Regions from separate parts of the Tardiphaga sp. 285_C5_N1_2 genome, predicted to be linked through region 3. Evidence: predicted binding sites of a transcription regulator. Region 3 holds the regulator's gene; each other region holds the start of a gene.

Region 1 (4,020 bases), 680 kb from region 3:
CGCGCGCTTTGCCGGCTTTGAGATGCCGGCGATGTCCATATGATCGTTGAAGGCGAGCAGATCGATGCGGCCGGCCTGCAGCCAGCCGACGATCTCATCTTCGGCGTCGAGATTGAACGTCTCCTGCCGCAGATGGAAGCGCGTGTCGGAGGCGAGCTTCGGCCGCAGCGTCTCGATGGCATCCAGCAGCTTGCGGGCGTTCTCCGCGCCGCGCAGGCCCGGCTCCCAGGACCACGTGGTGCCGTGAAACACTGTGGTGATGCCATTGGCGATGGCCTGCCGGTCGCTGTCGATCAAGGCGACATCGACCGGGAAGTCGACGCCGGGGCGCGGCATCAACTGCCGCTCGAAGGCGTCGCCATGCAGGTCGACGATTCCCGGCAGCACCAGCAGATCGGAGGCATCGAGGCCGAGCGCGCCATGGGGCGCATCCGATCCGATGTCCGCAATCACGCCATCCCCAATCTGCAGCGAAGTCTCGGCGATGTCCTGGCCGAGCAAAGTGCGTCCGCCGTCGATGAAAAGTCCAGTCATGTCACTGCCATCTGCCTGGGCGCCTTGACGCCTTTATACTTGCTCAGGAAATCCTCGACCGGGAGCTTGCGGAAATCCGGTAGCGCCTGTCGTAGCATCTCGTGGTCCCAGTTCCACCAGGCGAGGTCCATCAGCCCGTCTTCCACGGCTTCCGAAAATCGTCGCCGCACCGGCCGCGCCGGATTGCCGGCGACGATCGTATAGGGGGCGACGTCCTTGGTCACGATGGCCCCGGCGGCGATCACCGCGCCGGTGCCGATATTGCGGCCGGGCAGCACGATGGCGCCATGGCCGAGCCACACATCGTGGCCGATAGTGCAATGATGTTCGCGTCGCCAGGCAAAGAAGTCGGCGTCGTCGCTTTCGCCGGGGAAGTAGGCACTGGCGCGATAGGTGAAGTGCGCCTGTGTCGCCCGGTGCATCGGGTGATTGCCGGGATTGATCCGGATCATCGCCGCGATTGAGCAGAACTTGCCGATCGTCGTGTAGGTGATCTGGCCGTCATTCACGACATATGAATAGTCGCCCATCGTCACTTCATTGAGGATCGTGCGCGCGCCGACTTCGGTATAGGCGCCGAGCTCGGTATCGACGAGTTTCGCGGTGGGATCGACCGCTGGCGTGAGCGAGAGTTGTTTTCCGGCCATGTGACGCTCGTGCGACGGAAGAGGAATCGGTGGGTGATATATCAGAGTGTGCGCTGGCGCGCGGGCACCTCTTCGGTCGGTTTCGTGACGGTGTCGTGACATCAGCATGAATTCGGGCGTCCTTTTCCCGCAACGACGATAACCCGTATGCGCAGGGCACATGTCACATCACTGTTAAACGCGGGCGTTACCGGTGGCGATGTCTATTGTCATTGGAGTGCCTCATGCTGGTGGTGGATAAGCTGACGTGCCGTTTCGGCGCCAAGGCAGCCGTCGATAACGCATCGTTCGAGATCAAGCCCGGCGCATTCGTCGGCGTGATCGGCCGTTCCGGTGCCGGCAAGTCGACCATGCTGCGCATGATCAATCGCCTGTGCGAGCCGACCGAAGGCCGTATCGTATTTGATGGCACCGATGTTACCGCACTCAAGGGCCGCGATCTGCGCAAGTGGCGCGCGCGCTCGGCGATGATCTTCCAGCAGTTCAATCTCGTCGGCCGTCTCGACGTGCTGACCAATGTGCTGATGGGCCGTCTGGCCGAGATGCCGCAGTGGCGCTCGCTGACCCAGATGTGGCCTGAGGACGACCGTGCGCTGGCGATGTCGGCGCTGGAACAGTTCGACATGGCGCAATATGCTTCGCAACGCGCCGATCAGCTCTCCGGCGGTCAGCAGCAGCGTGTCGCCATCGCGCGTGCACTGGTGCAGCAGCCCGACATTATTCTCGCGGATGAGCCGATCGCCTCGCTCGATCCGCGCAACACCCGCATCGTCATGGATGCACTGCTGCGGATCAACAAGCACTTCGGCATCACCGTGATGTGCAACCTGCATTCGCTCGATCTGGCGCGCACCTATTGCGATCGCCTGATCGGCATGTCCGCCGGCCGCGTCGTGTTCGATGGCGCGCCCTCCGCGCTCACCGAACATATTGCCCGCGAACTCTACGATCTCGAAGCCGACGAGGTAATGGGATCGGCGCATGTGCCAGCGCCCGTCCGGGTTCCCGAATACGGTGTTGCTGCCGTCGCGTGATTGCAGTGCGTTGAAATTATCGCGGTGACGTCATCGTAACGATGGCATCGCCGCGATAGACGCGCCTTCTACCAAGAAAAAACGTTTCACCTCAGATCAAAACAGGGACTGTCATGATCAACCGTCGCTCCATTCTGCTCAGCGCCGCGGCGCTGGCTTTCGCCGCCACCTCGGCCTCGGCCCAGGATTACAAGGCCAAGTATCCGGAACTGACCTTCGCCATCATCCCGGCAGAAAACGCCTCGGGCGTCACCGAGCGCTGGGCGCCCTTCGTCGCCTATCTGTCGAAAGAACTCGGCGTGAAGGTCAATTTGCGCATCGCCAATGACTACGCAGCCGTCATCGAAGGCCAGCGCTCCGGCAACATCCACATCGCCAGCTACGGCTCGGCCTCGTTCGCGCGCGCCCGCCTCACCGGCGTCAAGACCGATGCCTTTGCCAACGACATCAATATCGATGGCTCCACTGGCTACTACTCGGTGTTTTTCGTTAAAGCGTCGAGCCCCTACAAGTCGGTCGATAATCTGAAGGGCAAGAACCTCGGTCTGGTCGATCCGAATTCGACCTCCGGCAACAACGTGCCGCGCTTCGAGCTGGACAAGATGGGCATCTCCGATGCCGACACCTATTTCAGCAAGGTCGTGTTCACCGGCAGCCACGAAAATGCGCTGCTGGCGCTGTCGCAGGGCACCGTCGATGTCGCCGCCAACCAGTGGACCAACGACAACGACTCGACGCTGCAGCAGATGCTCACCAAGGGCATGCTGAAGAATGCCGACGGCTCGGCGATGAAGAAGGAAGACTTCCGCATCATCCACAAGTCGGCCCCGATCATCAATGGCCCCTATGCCTATAGCTCCGACCTGCCGGAAGAGCTGAAGGTCGCCATCGCCAAGGCCTTCGTCGATGCACCGACCAAGGACAAGGCGGCTTTTGATCGCCTGTCGGACGGCCAGAAGAAGGGCTTCCATGCCGCGACCACCAAGGATTGGGACGCTACCATCGACCTGATCAAGTTCGTCGACGCGCTTCGCAAGAAGAAGGCGTCCTGATTGCCCGACCATTGAAGGGAGCCGGATCAGAAATGGTCCGGCTCCTTTTCTGTGTTTGATCCCAGATAGGCCCGCACATCATGTCCGCCGCCGTTTCCATTCTTCCGGCTCCGCAGCTTGCTGCGCTGAACGATGCCTACCGCAAGGCGGTGGCACGCCGGCGGTTGCGCACGCTGTTCGTCGTGGTGGCCTGCGTTGCAGCGCTGTTCGTCGCGGGGCTCGGCGCCGAGGTCAATCTCAGGACCTTCATCGAGAAGATTGGCAACTTCGGCAGCTATTTCGATCGCATCTTCACGCTCGAAGCCGGCACCCGGGTCTGGACCGACGTCAATGAATGGTTCTGGGGTTGGAAGAAGTGGCTGTCGCTGCTCGGCGAGACCGTGCTGATTAGCTATGTCGGCACGCTGATCGGTGCCGTGCTGGCCTTCGGGCTCAATTTTCTCGCGGCCGAGAATACTGCGCCCTCAGTGCCGCTGCGCTTTGCCGTGCGCCGCTTCATGGAATTCTGCCGCACCGTGCCGGATATCGTGTTCGCGCTGATCTTCGTCATCGCCTTTGGTCTCGGCCCAATGGCAGGCGTGCTGGCGATTGCGATCCACTGCATCGGCGCGCTCGGCAAGCTCTATGGCGAGATCGTCGAGAATATCGACATGAAGCCGGTGGAAGGCATCCGCTCCACTGGTGCAGGCTGGGTCGACTGCATGCGCTTTGCCGTGCTGCCGCAGGTCGCGGCCGGATTTGCGAGCTACACGC
Region 2 (4,020 bases), 3.2 Mb from region 3:
CGCCAGCGTCTTCTCGATCTCGTCCAGGAGATCGAACACATCGCGGCTCTCGCGGTCCATCTTGTTGATGAAGGTGATGATCGGGATGTCGCGGAGACGACAAACCTCGATCAGCTTCAGCGTGCGCGCCTCGATACCTTTGGCGGCGTCGATCACCATGACGGCGCTGTCGACCGCGGTGAGCGTGCGATAGGTGTCTTCCGAGAAGTCTTCATGGCCCGGCGTGTCGAGCAGGTTGAAGACGTGGCCCTGGAATTCGAAGGTCATCACCGAGGTGACGACGGAGATGCCGCGGTCGCGCTCGATCTTCATCCAGTCGGAGCGCGTGTTGCGGCGCTCGCCCTTGGCCTTGACCTGGCCCGCCAGATTGATGGCGCCGCCGAACAGCAGCAGCTTTTCGGTCAGCGTGGTCTTGCCGGCGTCAGGATGCGAGATGATCGCGAAAGTGCGGCGGCGGGCGACCTCATTGGCAAGCGGGGAACGCGCGGCTGAGTCGGCGGAAAGGGCGATATCGGACATAAACGTGCCTGTGGCAGGGAAAACGGGCGCAATCAAGGGATTTTGGGCGGGAAACTGGCCGAAGTGGCGACCATCGGCCGCGTTGCGATCCGGCTGCGTGGGTCCCATATAACCCCTGCGAGGACGACCTCCAAATCATCATCATCCGCAGGGACGGCCCTGCCTGTTTACAGGGGTCATCCCATGGCTTGGCTATTGTTGTTCGTTGCGGGTCTGCTTGAAGTCGGCTGGGCCGTCGGGCTCAAATATACCGAAGGCTTCACCCGCCTCGTTCCCTCCGTCCTCACCCTCATCAGCATGACCGCGTCAGTCGGCATGCTTGCCCTCGCCCTCAAGGAACTGCCGATGGGAACCGCCTATGCGGTGTGGACCGGCATCGGCGCGGTCGGCACCGCAGCGCTGGGCATGTACCTATTCGGCGACCCGGCCACCGTCGCGCGGATCACCTGTATCGGGCTGATCGTGGCAGGCATTGCCGGGCTGAAGCTGGTGTCATGACCTGCGTCAGATAAAGCTCAGATGCAGCAGCTTCACGATCCACCAGGTCGCGGCGGCAACGATCGCCGCGGCCGGGATCGTGATCACCCAGGCATAGACGATCGAACTCGCCACGTTCCAGCGCACCGCTGACACACGACGTGCCGCGCCGACACCGACGATCGCGCCGGTGATGGTGTGCGTGGTCGAGACGGGAACGCCGAGGAACGTCGCCGCAAATAGCGTCGCGGCACCGCCGGTCTCGGCGCAGAAGCCCTGCATCGGCGTGAGCTTGGTGATGCGCAGGCCCATGGTGCGGACAATGCGCCAGCCGCCCATCAGCGTGCCCAGCGCCATCGCCGCCTGACATGACAGCACGACCCAGAACGGCACGGAAAACTCCGTCCCGAGATGGCCCTGCGAGTACAGCAGCACAGCGATGATGCCCATGGTCTTCTGCGCATCATTGCCGCCATGGCCGAGCGAATACAGCGAAGCCGAGACGAATTGCAGGATGCGGAAGGCGCGGTCCACGGCGAAGGGCGTCGAGCGCACCGAGGCCCATGACACGATGGCCACCAGCACCAGCGCCAGCAGGAAGCCCACCAGCGGCGACAGCACAATGGCCAGCAGCGCCTTGGACAGCCCGGTCCACAAGGCTGCCGAGAGTCCTGCCTTGGCGACACCTGCCCCGAGCAAGCCACCGATCAACGCATGCGACGAGCTTGAGGGAATGCCGAGGCCCCAGGTGATCACGTTCCAGACGATGGCGCCCATCAGGGCCGCAAAGATCACCGCGGGATCGATGACGCTGGGCTCGATGATCCCGGTGCCGATGGTGTTGGCGACATGCAGACCGAATACCAGGAAGGCGATGAAGTTGAAGAATGCCGCCCACAGCACGGCATATTGCGGCCGCAGCACGCGCGTCGAGACGATCGTCGCGATCGAATTGGCAGCGTCATGCAAGCCGTTGAGAAAGTCGAACAGCAATGCGATGGCGATGAGGCCGATCAGCACCGGAAAGGCGAGCGTGGCGTCCACCTGATGGCCCTGCCTTATACTTGTTCGATGACGATGCTGTTGATCTCGTTCGCGACGTCGTCGAAGCGGTCGGCCACCTTTTCAAGGTGCTTGTAGATCTCGGCGCCGACCACGAAATCCATGGTGTTGGCGTCACGATGCTTGAGAAAGAGCTCCTTGAGCCCGATGTCGTGCAGATCGTCGACGCGGCCTTCGAGCTTGCCGACTTCCTCGGTGATCGCCGTGAGCAGGCCGACATTATCGCCGATGGCGCTCATCAGCGGCACGGCGCGACCGACAAGGTTGGCGCATTCCACCAGCAGCGTGCCGATTTCGCGCATCGGCGGCTCGAACTGGCGTACCTCGAACAGCATCACCGCTTTCGCCGTCTGCTGCATCTGGTCGATGGAATCATCCATCGCCGTGATGAGGTTCTTGATGTCGACGCGATCGAACGGCGTGATGAAAGTGCGGCGAACGGCGGTCAGCACCTCGCGGGTGATGGCGTCGGCGTCGTTCTCGAACTGGTTGACGCGCTGACAGTAGACCGGCGTCTCGTCGCCGCCTTCCAGCATCCCCGCAAGCGCCTTGGAGCCCTCGACCACGGTCACTGAATGGCGGGCGAACAGGTCGAAAAACCTTTCCTCCCGGGGCAGAAAGGACCGGAACCAACGCAGCATCATCTCATCCAACTGTCAGGAAAACGCAGCGACCGGACCGCCAGATGGCGGACATGGTCCCGCGGGGCCACCGCCGGCGGCCCTGTGTCACACGGATGTCATAAAGCATTTCCGGCCAAGACGGGCAATCGCGCACCTTTTAGGCCCGATCATCCACCGCTTTATGACAGCCTGCTTTTCCTGAGGCAGTGCCTGGATTTAGAGCGACCGCTTGAAGTAATGCGCGATTTCGCCGATGACGCCGCGGCGGAAGGTCAGCACGCAGACCACAAAGATCACGCCCTGGATCACCGTTACCCACTGGCCGAAGCCGGCGAGGTATTGCTGCATGGCGATGATCACGAAGGCGCCGACCACGGGACCGAACAGCGTACCGAGGCCGCCGACCAGGGTGATCAGCACGATTTCACCGGACATGCTCCAGTGCACGTCGGTGAGCGAAGCGTTCTGCGCCACAAACACCTTCAGCGCGCCGGCGAAACCGGCCAGCGTGCCGGACAGGATATAGGCCAAGAGCTTGTACTGGTCGGTCTTGTAGCCGAGCGACACCGCACGCGGCTCGTTCTCACGGATCGCCTTGAGCACCTCGCCGAACGGCGAGTTGATGGCGCGGTAGATGATCAGGAAGCCCAGCGTGAAGCCGGCGAGGATCACGTAATACAGCGTGATCGGCTTCGAGAGATTGAACAGGCCGAACAGCGTGCCCTGCGGAATGCCCTGGATACCGTCTTCACCGTGGGTGAACGGCGTCTGCAGATAAACGAAGTACAGGAGCTGCGACAGCGCCAGCGTGATCATGGCGAAGTAGATGCCCTGACGACGAATGGCGATCAGGCCGGTGACGACGCTGAGCGCAGCGGCCGCGACGACACCGACGACGATGCCGAGTTCGGGCGTCAGGCCCCACACTTTCAGCGCATGCGCCGTGCAGTAGCCGGCGGTGCCCAGGAACATCGCGTGGCCGAAGGACAGCAGACCGCCATAGCCGATCAAAAGGTTGAAGGCACAGGCGAGTAGCGCGAAGCAGAGCGCCTGCATCACGAAGAACGGATAGACGCCAGTGAGCGGCACGACCAGCAACAGCGCGGTCATGATCGCAAAGGCGACCATCTCGTCTTTGACGGTGCGGCGGGGTGACGGAATGGCGTTTTCAGTGATCGTTGTCATATCAGGCAGCCCGTCCCGTCAGTCCGGAAGGTTTCACAAGGAGCACCAGCACCATCAGCACGAAGACGACAGTGTTGGAGGCCTCGGGGTAAAAATACTTGGTCAGACCCTCGATGATGCCGAGGGCGAAACCGGTGATGATGGAGCCCATGAT
Region 3 (4,020 bases):
CACGGAGTCGCAGAAAAAGCCGATTTTGCAGCTTTATTTGCAGAAGCATGTGGACGCGGCATGCCCGACTCTTGCGCGCGAGTCACGGCATATTGTAGCTTTTGCCTCGTCGGATACGACATCTCGTGCGGCGGTAGATCCTTTTGACACATCCAGTGCGGCGTAACAGCCGGACGCGAAATTCGCGCCCGGTGAGCGCTAAAGGATTCTGACCGCAGGGATTTTTGAAGTCTCAACTCGCAGCGCTGCCCGGTCAGGCCGGCGCTCACGAAGGGAAAACGGCGATGACGGTAATGACATGGACCGACGATCGCGTCGAACAGTTGAAGAAACTCTGGGAAGGCGGCCTTTCCGCCAGCCAGATCGCTGCGGAACTCGGTAACGTGACCCGCAACGCCGTGATCGGCAAGGTTCACCGCCTTGGCCTGTCCGGCCGTGCCAAGAGCCCCTCCTCGGCAGCTCCGCGGCAGCGCAAGGCGCGCCCGGCGCAGCAGATGGTACGCGTCGCCCGCCCGATGGCACGCGGCAATACCGCGCTGGCCCATAATTACGAGATCGAGGCCGAGCCCGACCCGATCGCCTATGACAACATCGTGCCGATCAGCCAGCGCCTGTCGCTGGTCGAACTCAACGAAGCCACCTGCCATTGGCCGATCGGCGATCCGTCGAGCGCAGACTTCTACTTCTGCGGCGGCAAGGCCCTGGCCGGTGCCCCCTATTGCGCGCATCACTCGCGCATCGCCTATCAGCCGGCCAGTGACCGCCGCCGCGCGGTGCCGAAGCCGACGCGCTGAGCTGGAAGATATCTAAACCAAATGAAAATGCCCGGTGATGAGCCGGGCATTTTTTGTTTGGGGCTTCTAACCTCGCCCCGCTTGCGGGGAGAAGGAAGATACCTACTCCGCCGCCTTGTCGAAGCGGTCATCCAGCGCGTAGCCGGCGCCGCGCACGGTGCGGATCGGATCGGGCTCACCGGCGGGGTTGAGCAGCTTGCGCAGGCGGCCGATATGCACGTCGACGGTGCGCTCGTCGATATAGATGTCGCGGCCCCAGACGCTGTCGAGCAACTGTTCGCGGCTGAACACGCGGCCCGGATGTTCCAGGAAGAACTCCAGCAGGCGATATTCGGTCGGACCGAGATCGATCGGACGGCTTGAGCGCACGACGCGGCGCTTGTCGCGGTCGAGTTCGATGTCGCCAAACGCCAGGACGGTGGCGAGACGCTCGGGAGCTGCACGACGGAGCAGGCCCTTCACGCGGGCCAGGAGCTCCGGCACGGAGAACGGCTTGACGATGTAATCGTCGGCACCGGTGGCGAGACCGCGAACGCGCTCGCTCTCTTCGCCGCGCGCCGTCAGCATGATGATCGGCAATGCCTTGGTTTCGGGCCGTGCGCGCAGGCGGCGGCACAGTTCGATGCCGGACAGGCCCGGCAGCATCCAGTCGAGCACCACGAGATCCGGCACCCGCTCCTTCAAGCGGGTATCGGCATCGTCGCCGCGAGCGACGGTTTCAACATCATAGCCTTCGGCGTCGAGGTTGTAGCGAAGCAGCGTCGTTAGTGCCTCTTCATCTTCCACAACCAGAATGCGTGCATTCACAGCCATCTTGATCAATACCCTCAGTGACGTCCGACAAGTCTTTAAATCATGATCCTTGCGGAAGACTGGCTTCCACTTTTCCGGATCATGCTTCAGACCGTCGGCGTATTCGCGAATGTGGTCATGTCGCCCTTCGGGCGCTTGTCGAGGATCTGCTGGCCCTCGATCATGTAGAACACGGTTTCCGCAATATTGGTGGCATGGTCACCGATCCGCTCGATGTTCTTGGCGCAGAACATCAGGTGGATACAGAACGAAATGTTACGCGGGTCTTCCATCATATAGGTCAGGAGTTCGCGGAATAGCGAGGTGCAGATCGCGTCGATTTCCTCGTCGCCCTTCCACACCGTCATCGCGGCGGGCAGATCATGTGCGGCATAGGCGTCGAGCACGGCCTTGACCTGGGTGGTCACGAGGTCGGTCATGTGTTCGAGGCCGCGGATCAGCTTCAGCGGATGGAAGTCGCTGTCGAGTGCATTGACGCGCTTGCCGATATTCTTGGAGAGATCGCCGATGCGTTCCAGATCGGTGGCGACGCGCAGCGCGCCGACGATCTCGCGCAAATCGACAGCCATCGGCTGGCGCTTGGCGATGGTCAGCACGGCGCGCTCCTCGATCGTGCGCTGCAACTGGTCGATCTCGGAGTCGGTGGCGACAACGCGCGCACCGAGCGCGACGTCCCGGCGGATCAGCGCATCGACGGATTCGACGATCTGCCGTTCCGCGAGGCCACCCATCTCGGCGACGAGACGGGTCAGCTCCTGCAGATCGTCGTCGAAAGCCTTGGTGGTGTGTTCAAAAGCCATCTCAAATTCCTCCCGCGAATATGTCGCGTCAGCCGAAGCGGCCGGTGATGTAATCCTGGGTGCGGCGATCGGTCGGCGACGTGAAGATCTTGTTGGTCTGATCGAACTCGATCAACTCGCCGAGATACATGAAGGCTGTGCTGTCGGAGACGCGGGCAGCCTGCTGCATGTTATGGGTCACGATCGCGATCGTATATTGATCCTTCAACTCGTCGATCAGCTCCTCGATCTTCGCGGTCGAGATCGGATCCAGCGCCGAGCACGGCTCGTCGAACAGGATCACTTCCGGCCGCACCGCGATGGTGCGCGCGATGCACAGGCGCTGCTGCTGACCGCCCGACAGGCTGAGGCCCGACGCGTTGAGCTTGTCCTTGACCTCGTTCCAGAGTGCACCGCCGCGCAGCGCCCTCTCGACGCGGATGTCCATCTCCGACTTGGAGATCTTTTCATAGAGGCGGATACCGAAGGCGATGTTTTCGTAGATCGTCATCGGGAACGGAGTCGGCTTCTGGAACACCATGCCGACGCGGGCGCGCAGCAGGTTGAGGTCCAGCTTCGGATCCAGAATGTTCTGGTTGTCGAGCATGAGCTGACCTTCGGCGCGCTGGCCGGGATACAGATCATACATGCGGTTGAAGATGCGCAGCAGCGTGGACTTGCCGCAGCCCGACGGGCCGATGAACGCAGTCACGCGGTTCGCCATCAGCGTCAGGTTGATCTTCTTCAGAGCGTGGTGTTCGCCATAGTAGAAGTTCAGGTCGCGCACGGTGACCTTGGGACGGGTCTCGCCCTGCAGGGCCGACGGCGGCGGCATCGAGACGGAAGGAACGCCAGACGACACAGAAAGCTCACTCATTTTGCTGTCCTCTCGGCGCCGAGAATGCGCGCGCCAATGTTAAGGGCAAGTACGGTCAAGGTGATGATCAGGGCACCGCTCCAGGCGAGCTGCTTCCAGTACTCGTAGGGGCTCTGCACGAAGTTGTTGATGGTCACCGGCAGGTTGGCCATCGTCTTGGTGAGATCGAGGCTGAAGAACTGATTGCTCAGCGCGGTGAACAGCAGCGGCGCCGTTTCGCCAGCGACACGTGCGGTCGCCAGCAGCACGCCGGTGATGAGACCGGAACGGGCTGCACGATAGGCAATCCGCTTGATGACCAGGGAGCGCGGCAGGCCAAGCGCCGAGGCCGCTTCACGCAACGGATTGGGCACCAGGCCGAGCATGTCCTCGGTGGTGCGGACGACGACGGGGATCACGATCACGGCGAGCGCGAGCGAGCCGGCGAGAGCCGAGAAGCCGCCCATCGGAATCACCACCGCGCCATAAACGAACAGGCCGATGATGATGGACGGGGCCGACAACAACACGTCGTTGATGAAGCGGATCACCGAGGTGAGTTTGTCGTGCTTGCCGTATTCCGCGAGATAGGTGCCGGCAAACAGGCCGAGCGGCGCGCCGATGCCGACGCCGATGACGGTCATCATGACCGAACCGACGATGGCATTGAGCAGGCCGCCTTCCATGGAGCCGGGCGGCGGCGTGTTCTGGGTGAATATCTGCAGGCTGATGCCCGCGAGACCGTTGTAGAACAGCGTGAACAGGATCAGCGCGAGCC
Region 4 (4,020 bases), 4.3 Mb from region 3:
CCTGGCATATCGCAAAGCCGAGGGTCCCATGTCGCGTCCACCGTTTCCGCCCTTCACCCGAGAGACCGCCGCCCAGAAGGCCCGCATGGCCGAGGACGCCTGGAATTCACGCGATCCGGTGAAAGTGTCGCTCGCCTATACCGAGGACTCGACCTGGCGCAATCGTGGCGAGTTCTTTCAGGGGCGCCCGGCGATCGTCGAATTCCTCACCCGTAAATGGGCAAAGGAGCACGAATATCGGCTGATCAAGGATTTGTGGGCGTTCGACGGCAATCACATTGCCGTGCGCTTTCAATATGAATGGCATAACGACGCCGGCAACTGGCATCGCTCCTATGGCAATGAGCAATGGGAGTTTGACGAGGCCGGCCTGATGCGCCGCCGCGAGGCGAGCATCAACGATGTGGCCATCGCCGAGAAGGATCGCCGTTTCCTGTGGCCGGCGCCGGGGCCGCGTCCGGCCGATGTGCCGGGTCTCGGCACCGACCCGTTCTAACTAAAGCGAACCGCTATCGACCACGAATTCGACGCGCTCGGCGACGAAGCGCGAATGCGTAGCGCTGAGCGGCGTGCCGTCGGCATCCACATCGATGGAATCGACAATCAAGATCGGACGCCCGAGTGCGACACCAAGCCGTGTCGCATCGGTCGCGTCGATGATCCCCGCGGTGACCTTCGTCGAGGCGCGGCGATAGTCCTTGATGCCGTAATGCGCCAGGGCCTTAGTCATCGAGCGCACGCGCTCATAGACCTTGCCGAAATCGGGAAAGCGTTCGGCCGACAGCCAGTTGGTGCCGACGCAGATCGGCGTCTTGTCCGCCAACCGCAAGGCTTCAATGCGGATCAGCGGAGCGCCGGCTTTGAGGCCAAGCTGCCTGGCGAGATCGCGTGTTGCCACATCGTCCCAGGCTCCGATCAATTGCGCTTGTGGCTCGCGCCCGCCGGCACCGGCAATTTCCGAGAAGCGCGTGCGTGATCGCAGGGGATATGCAAGCTTTGGCGATTCCACATAGGTGCCGCTGCCGCGCTCGGCGCGCACCATGCCGCGTTCGGCCAGGGTCGCGAGGGCGCGGCGCACGGTGTGGCGATTGACGCGGTAGATGTCAGCCAGTTCAGTCTCGCCGGGCAGCTTTTCGCCAGCACCATAGCGGCCATCTGCAATGCCGCGCTCGATGCCGTCGGCCACATGCCGCCAAAGTGCCACGCCTGTTGGCTTGTCCTGAATGGTCACAAAATCGGTCCCGGAATGATGTCGACCACGCATTAGCGAAAAATCGTGCCGCTGTCACGAAACGGTCATTGCCTCCGCCTATAAAGTTGTCTAGTAAATCATACAACTTGTTGAACGACGGTGACATGACTTCATCCTCCCTGAACCACCAGCAGGCCCGGCGCCGTGAGGCGATGGGGGTGCTTGGGCACTGCGCCACGGCGGATATCGCCGGATATCTCGATGCAGTGGCTGTTCCCGCCCATGAACAACTGCGTCAGCCGGAAAACGGCCTGGTGATGCTGCGCGGCCGGATCGGCGGCGATGGCGCGCCATTCAATCTCGGCGAGGCGACGGTGTCGCGTGCCGCTGTACGGCTTGCTAGCGGCGAGGTTGGCTTCGGCTACACGCTGGGCCGGGATGGTGCGAAGGCGCACCTGATCGCGCTCTGCGATGCACTCATCCAGACCAGTGAATTTTCAGATGCTGTCGAGACCAAGGTGCTCACGCCGCTGCGCGCGCGCGTCGTCGCCGATAGCAAGCGCAAGGCCGCAGAGACGGCGGCAACCAAAGTCGATTTCTACACGCTCGTGCGCGGGGAGGGCTGATCATGACGACAGTTGCGGAAATGCCGGCCGGTTTCGCGGACAAGGTGCTTGCAGCGCAATCGACCTTCCGTTCGGTGATGGATGCGATGGCGCGTCCGGGTACCGTGCAGCGCATTCAGGCTGTTTCGGGCGTGCCCGCGCCAATGATGCGCGGCGCGGCGGCCATTGCCTTGACGCTGTTTGATCAAGACACGCCGGTGTGGCTCGATGCCAAGCTGGCGGCGACCATGGATGTCGCCAAGTGGATCAAGTTTCACACCAGCGCGCCGGTCATCGCCGATCCCGCCGTGTGTGCCTTCGCCGTGGTGGCTGATGCTGCCGCGCTACCGTCCTTCGAGCACTTCGCCTTCGGCACCGGCGAATATCCGGATCGCTCCACCACCATCATCCTGCAGGTTGCGAGCCTGACTGAAGGCCCGGCCTATGAATTGTGCGGTCCCGGGATCGACGGCGCCATCATCCTGCGCGCCGCGATCGGCGTGCCGGATCTGCTGGATCGTCTTGCGCTGAATGCCTCGCTGTTTCCCCGCGGCATCGATCTCGTGCTGGTCTCCGGCGAATCCATCGTCGCGCTGCCCCGCACCACGCGCCTTGTCGCGAAGGAGGGCTGAGCATGTATGTCGCCGTCAAGGGTGGCGAACGCGCCATCGAGAATGCGCATCGTCTGCTGGCCCATGAGCGCCGGGGTGATCGCGCTGTGCCGGAAGTGTCGCTGGCGCAGATCTCCAATCAGCTCGGCCTCGCCGTCGATCGCGTGATGACCGAAGGCTCGCTCTATGACCGCGAGCTCGCGGCGCTGGCCATCAAGCAGGCACGCGGCGACATGATCGAGGCGATCTTCCTGCTGCGCGCCTTCCGCGCGACGCTGCCGCGGTTCGGTTCGAGTGAACCCGTCGATACGTCGCAGATGCAGGTGCGTCGCCGCGTCTCCTCGACCTTCAAGGACATGCCGGGCGGCCAGGTGCTCGGCCCGACCTTCGACTATACGCATCGTCTGCTCGATCCGGTGCTGACCGGCGAATCCTCGCCCGAGCAGCCGGCCATGACCGATGCAGAGCCGGGTGTGATGCCGCGCGTCACCGATATTCTTGGCCGCGACGGCCTGATTGAAACGTCGCTCATCGAAGATCCCGAGAAGCCGGTCGGCGATCTCACGCGCGATGCGCTGAGCTTCCCGGCAGACCGCGATCTGCGGCTGCAGAATCTCGCGCGGGCCGATGAAGGCTTTCTTCTGTCGCTTGGTTACTCGTCGCAGCGCGGTTACGGCCGTAACCATCCTTTTGCCGGTGAAATCCGCCTCGGCGAGGTCGAGGTTGAATTCATGGCCGAGGATGTTGGCTTCGCGGTGCCGCTGGGATCGATCACGCTGACCGAATGCCAGATGGTCAATCAGTTCAAGGGCTCGGATACCGAGGCGCCTTGCTTTACCCGCGGTTACGGTCTCGCCTTCGGCCAGAGTGAACGCAAGGTGATGTCGATGGCACTGGTTGATCGCACGCTGCGTGCACGCGAACTCGGCGAGGACATCAAGGCGCCGGCGCAGGACGAGGAATTCGTCATGTCGCATTCCGACAATGTGCAGGCGACCGGCTTCGTCGAGCATCTGAAGCTGCCGCATTATGTCGACTTCCAGTCCGAGCTCGGCTTGCTCCGCAAGCTGCGCAAGGAATTCGCCGACGCCAACGATACGCCCGTCGCTCTTCAGGAGGCCGCGGAATGAACGCGCCGACATATAACTTCGCCTATCTGGACGAGCAGACCAAGCGAATGATCCGCCGCGCCATTCTCAAGGCGATCGCGATCCCCGGCTATCAGGTGCCGTTCGCCAGCAGGGAAATGCCGATGCCCTATGGCTGGGGCACCGGCGGCGTGCAGGTCACGGCGGCGATTCTCGGCCCCGTCGACAAGCTCAAGGTGATCGACCAGGGCTCTGACGACACCACCAACGCGATCTCGATCCGTAAATTCTTCGAGAAAACTGCCGGCGTTGCCGTGACCACGAGCACGGGCGATGCGACTGTGATCCAGACACGGCATCGCATTCCCGAAGCGACGCTGCAGGCGCATCAGGTGCTGGTCTATCAGGTGCCGATCCCCGAGCCGCTGCGCTTCCTCGAGCCACGCGAGACAGAGACGCGGCGTATGCATGCGCTCGCCGAATACGGCTTGATGCATGTAAAGCTGTATGAAGACATCGCGCGC

The links. The regulator PhoB, encoded in region 3, activates phosphate uptake and scavenging genes when phosphate is short. The targets are predictions, from matches to a motif close to TGTCATNNANCTGTCAT.
Region 1: phnC (phosphonate ABC transporter ATP-binding protein) is a predicted target of PhoB. The motif match lies at 1,266-1,282, and genes of this name have one in related genera.
Region 2: AB7951_RS10900 (DUF47 domain-containing protein) is a predicted target of PhoB. The motif match lies at 2,702-2,718, and genes of this name have one in related genera.
Region 4: phnF (phosphonate metabolism transcriptional regulator PhnF) is a predicted target of PhoB. The motif match lies at 1,284-1,300, and genes of this name have one in related genera.

The regions. Positions count from the first base shown of each region.
Region 1 covers NZ_CP197241.1:4,797,486-4,801,505, reverse strand. Annotated here, with positions in the region: gene AB7951_RS22730 (alpha-D-ribose 1-methylphosphonate 5-triphosphate diphosphatase) at 1-534, opposite strand, end outside; gene AB7951_RS22725 (chloramphenicol acetyltransferase) at 531-1,181, opposite strand; gene phnC (phosphonate ABC transporter ATP-binding protein) at 1,406-2,215, shown strand; gene phnD (phosphonate ABC transporter substrate-binding protein) at 2,329-3,267, shown strand; gene phnE (phosphonate ABC transporter, permease protein PhnE) at 3,348-4,020, shown strand, end outside.
Region 2 covers NZ_CP197241.1:2,274,174-2,278,193, reverse strand. Annotated here, with positions in the region: gene AB7951_RS10915 (peptide chain release factor 3) at 1-519, opposite strand, end outside; gene sugE (quaternary ammonium compound efflux SMR transporter SugE) at 703-1,017, shown strand; gene AB7951_RS10905 (inorganic phosphate transporter) at 1,024-2,040, opposite strand; gene AB7951_RS10900 (DUF47 domain-containing protein) at 2,055-2,699, opposite strand; gene AB7951_RS10895 (branched-chain amino acid ABC transporter permease) at 2,898-3,866, opposite strand; gene AB7951_RS10890 (branched-chain amino acid ABC transporter permease) at 3,868-4,020, opposite strand, start outside.
Region 3 covers NZ_CP197241.1:5,477,499-5,481,518, forward strand. Annotated here, with positions in the region: gene AB7951_RS25945 (GcrA family cell cycle regulator) at 285-794, shown strand; gene phoB (phosphate regulon transcriptional regulator PhoB) at 897-1,601, opposite strand; gene phoU (phosphate signaling complex protein PhoU) at 1,694-2,407, opposite strand; gene pstB (phosphate ABC transporter ATP-binding protein PstB) at 2,436-3,263, opposite strand; gene pstA (phosphate ABC transporter permease PstA) at 3,260-4,020, opposite strand, start outside.
Region 4 covers NZ_CP197241.1:1,214,227-1,218,246, forward strand. Annotated here, with positions in the region: gene AB7951_RS05740 (nuclear transport factor 2 family protein) at 29-496, shown strand; gene phnF (phosphonate metabolism transcriptional regulator PhnF) at 497-1,231, opposite strand; gene phnG (phosphonate C-P lyase system protein PhnG) at 1,357-1,818, shown strand; gene phnH (phosphonate C-P lyase system protein PhnH) at 1,821-2,429, shown strand; gene AB7951_RS05760 (carbon-phosphorus lyase complex subunit PhnI) at 2,432-3,538, shown strand; gene AB7951_RS05765 (alpha-D-ribose 1-methylphosphonate 5-phosphate C-P-lyase PhnJ) at 3,535-4,020, shown strand, end outside.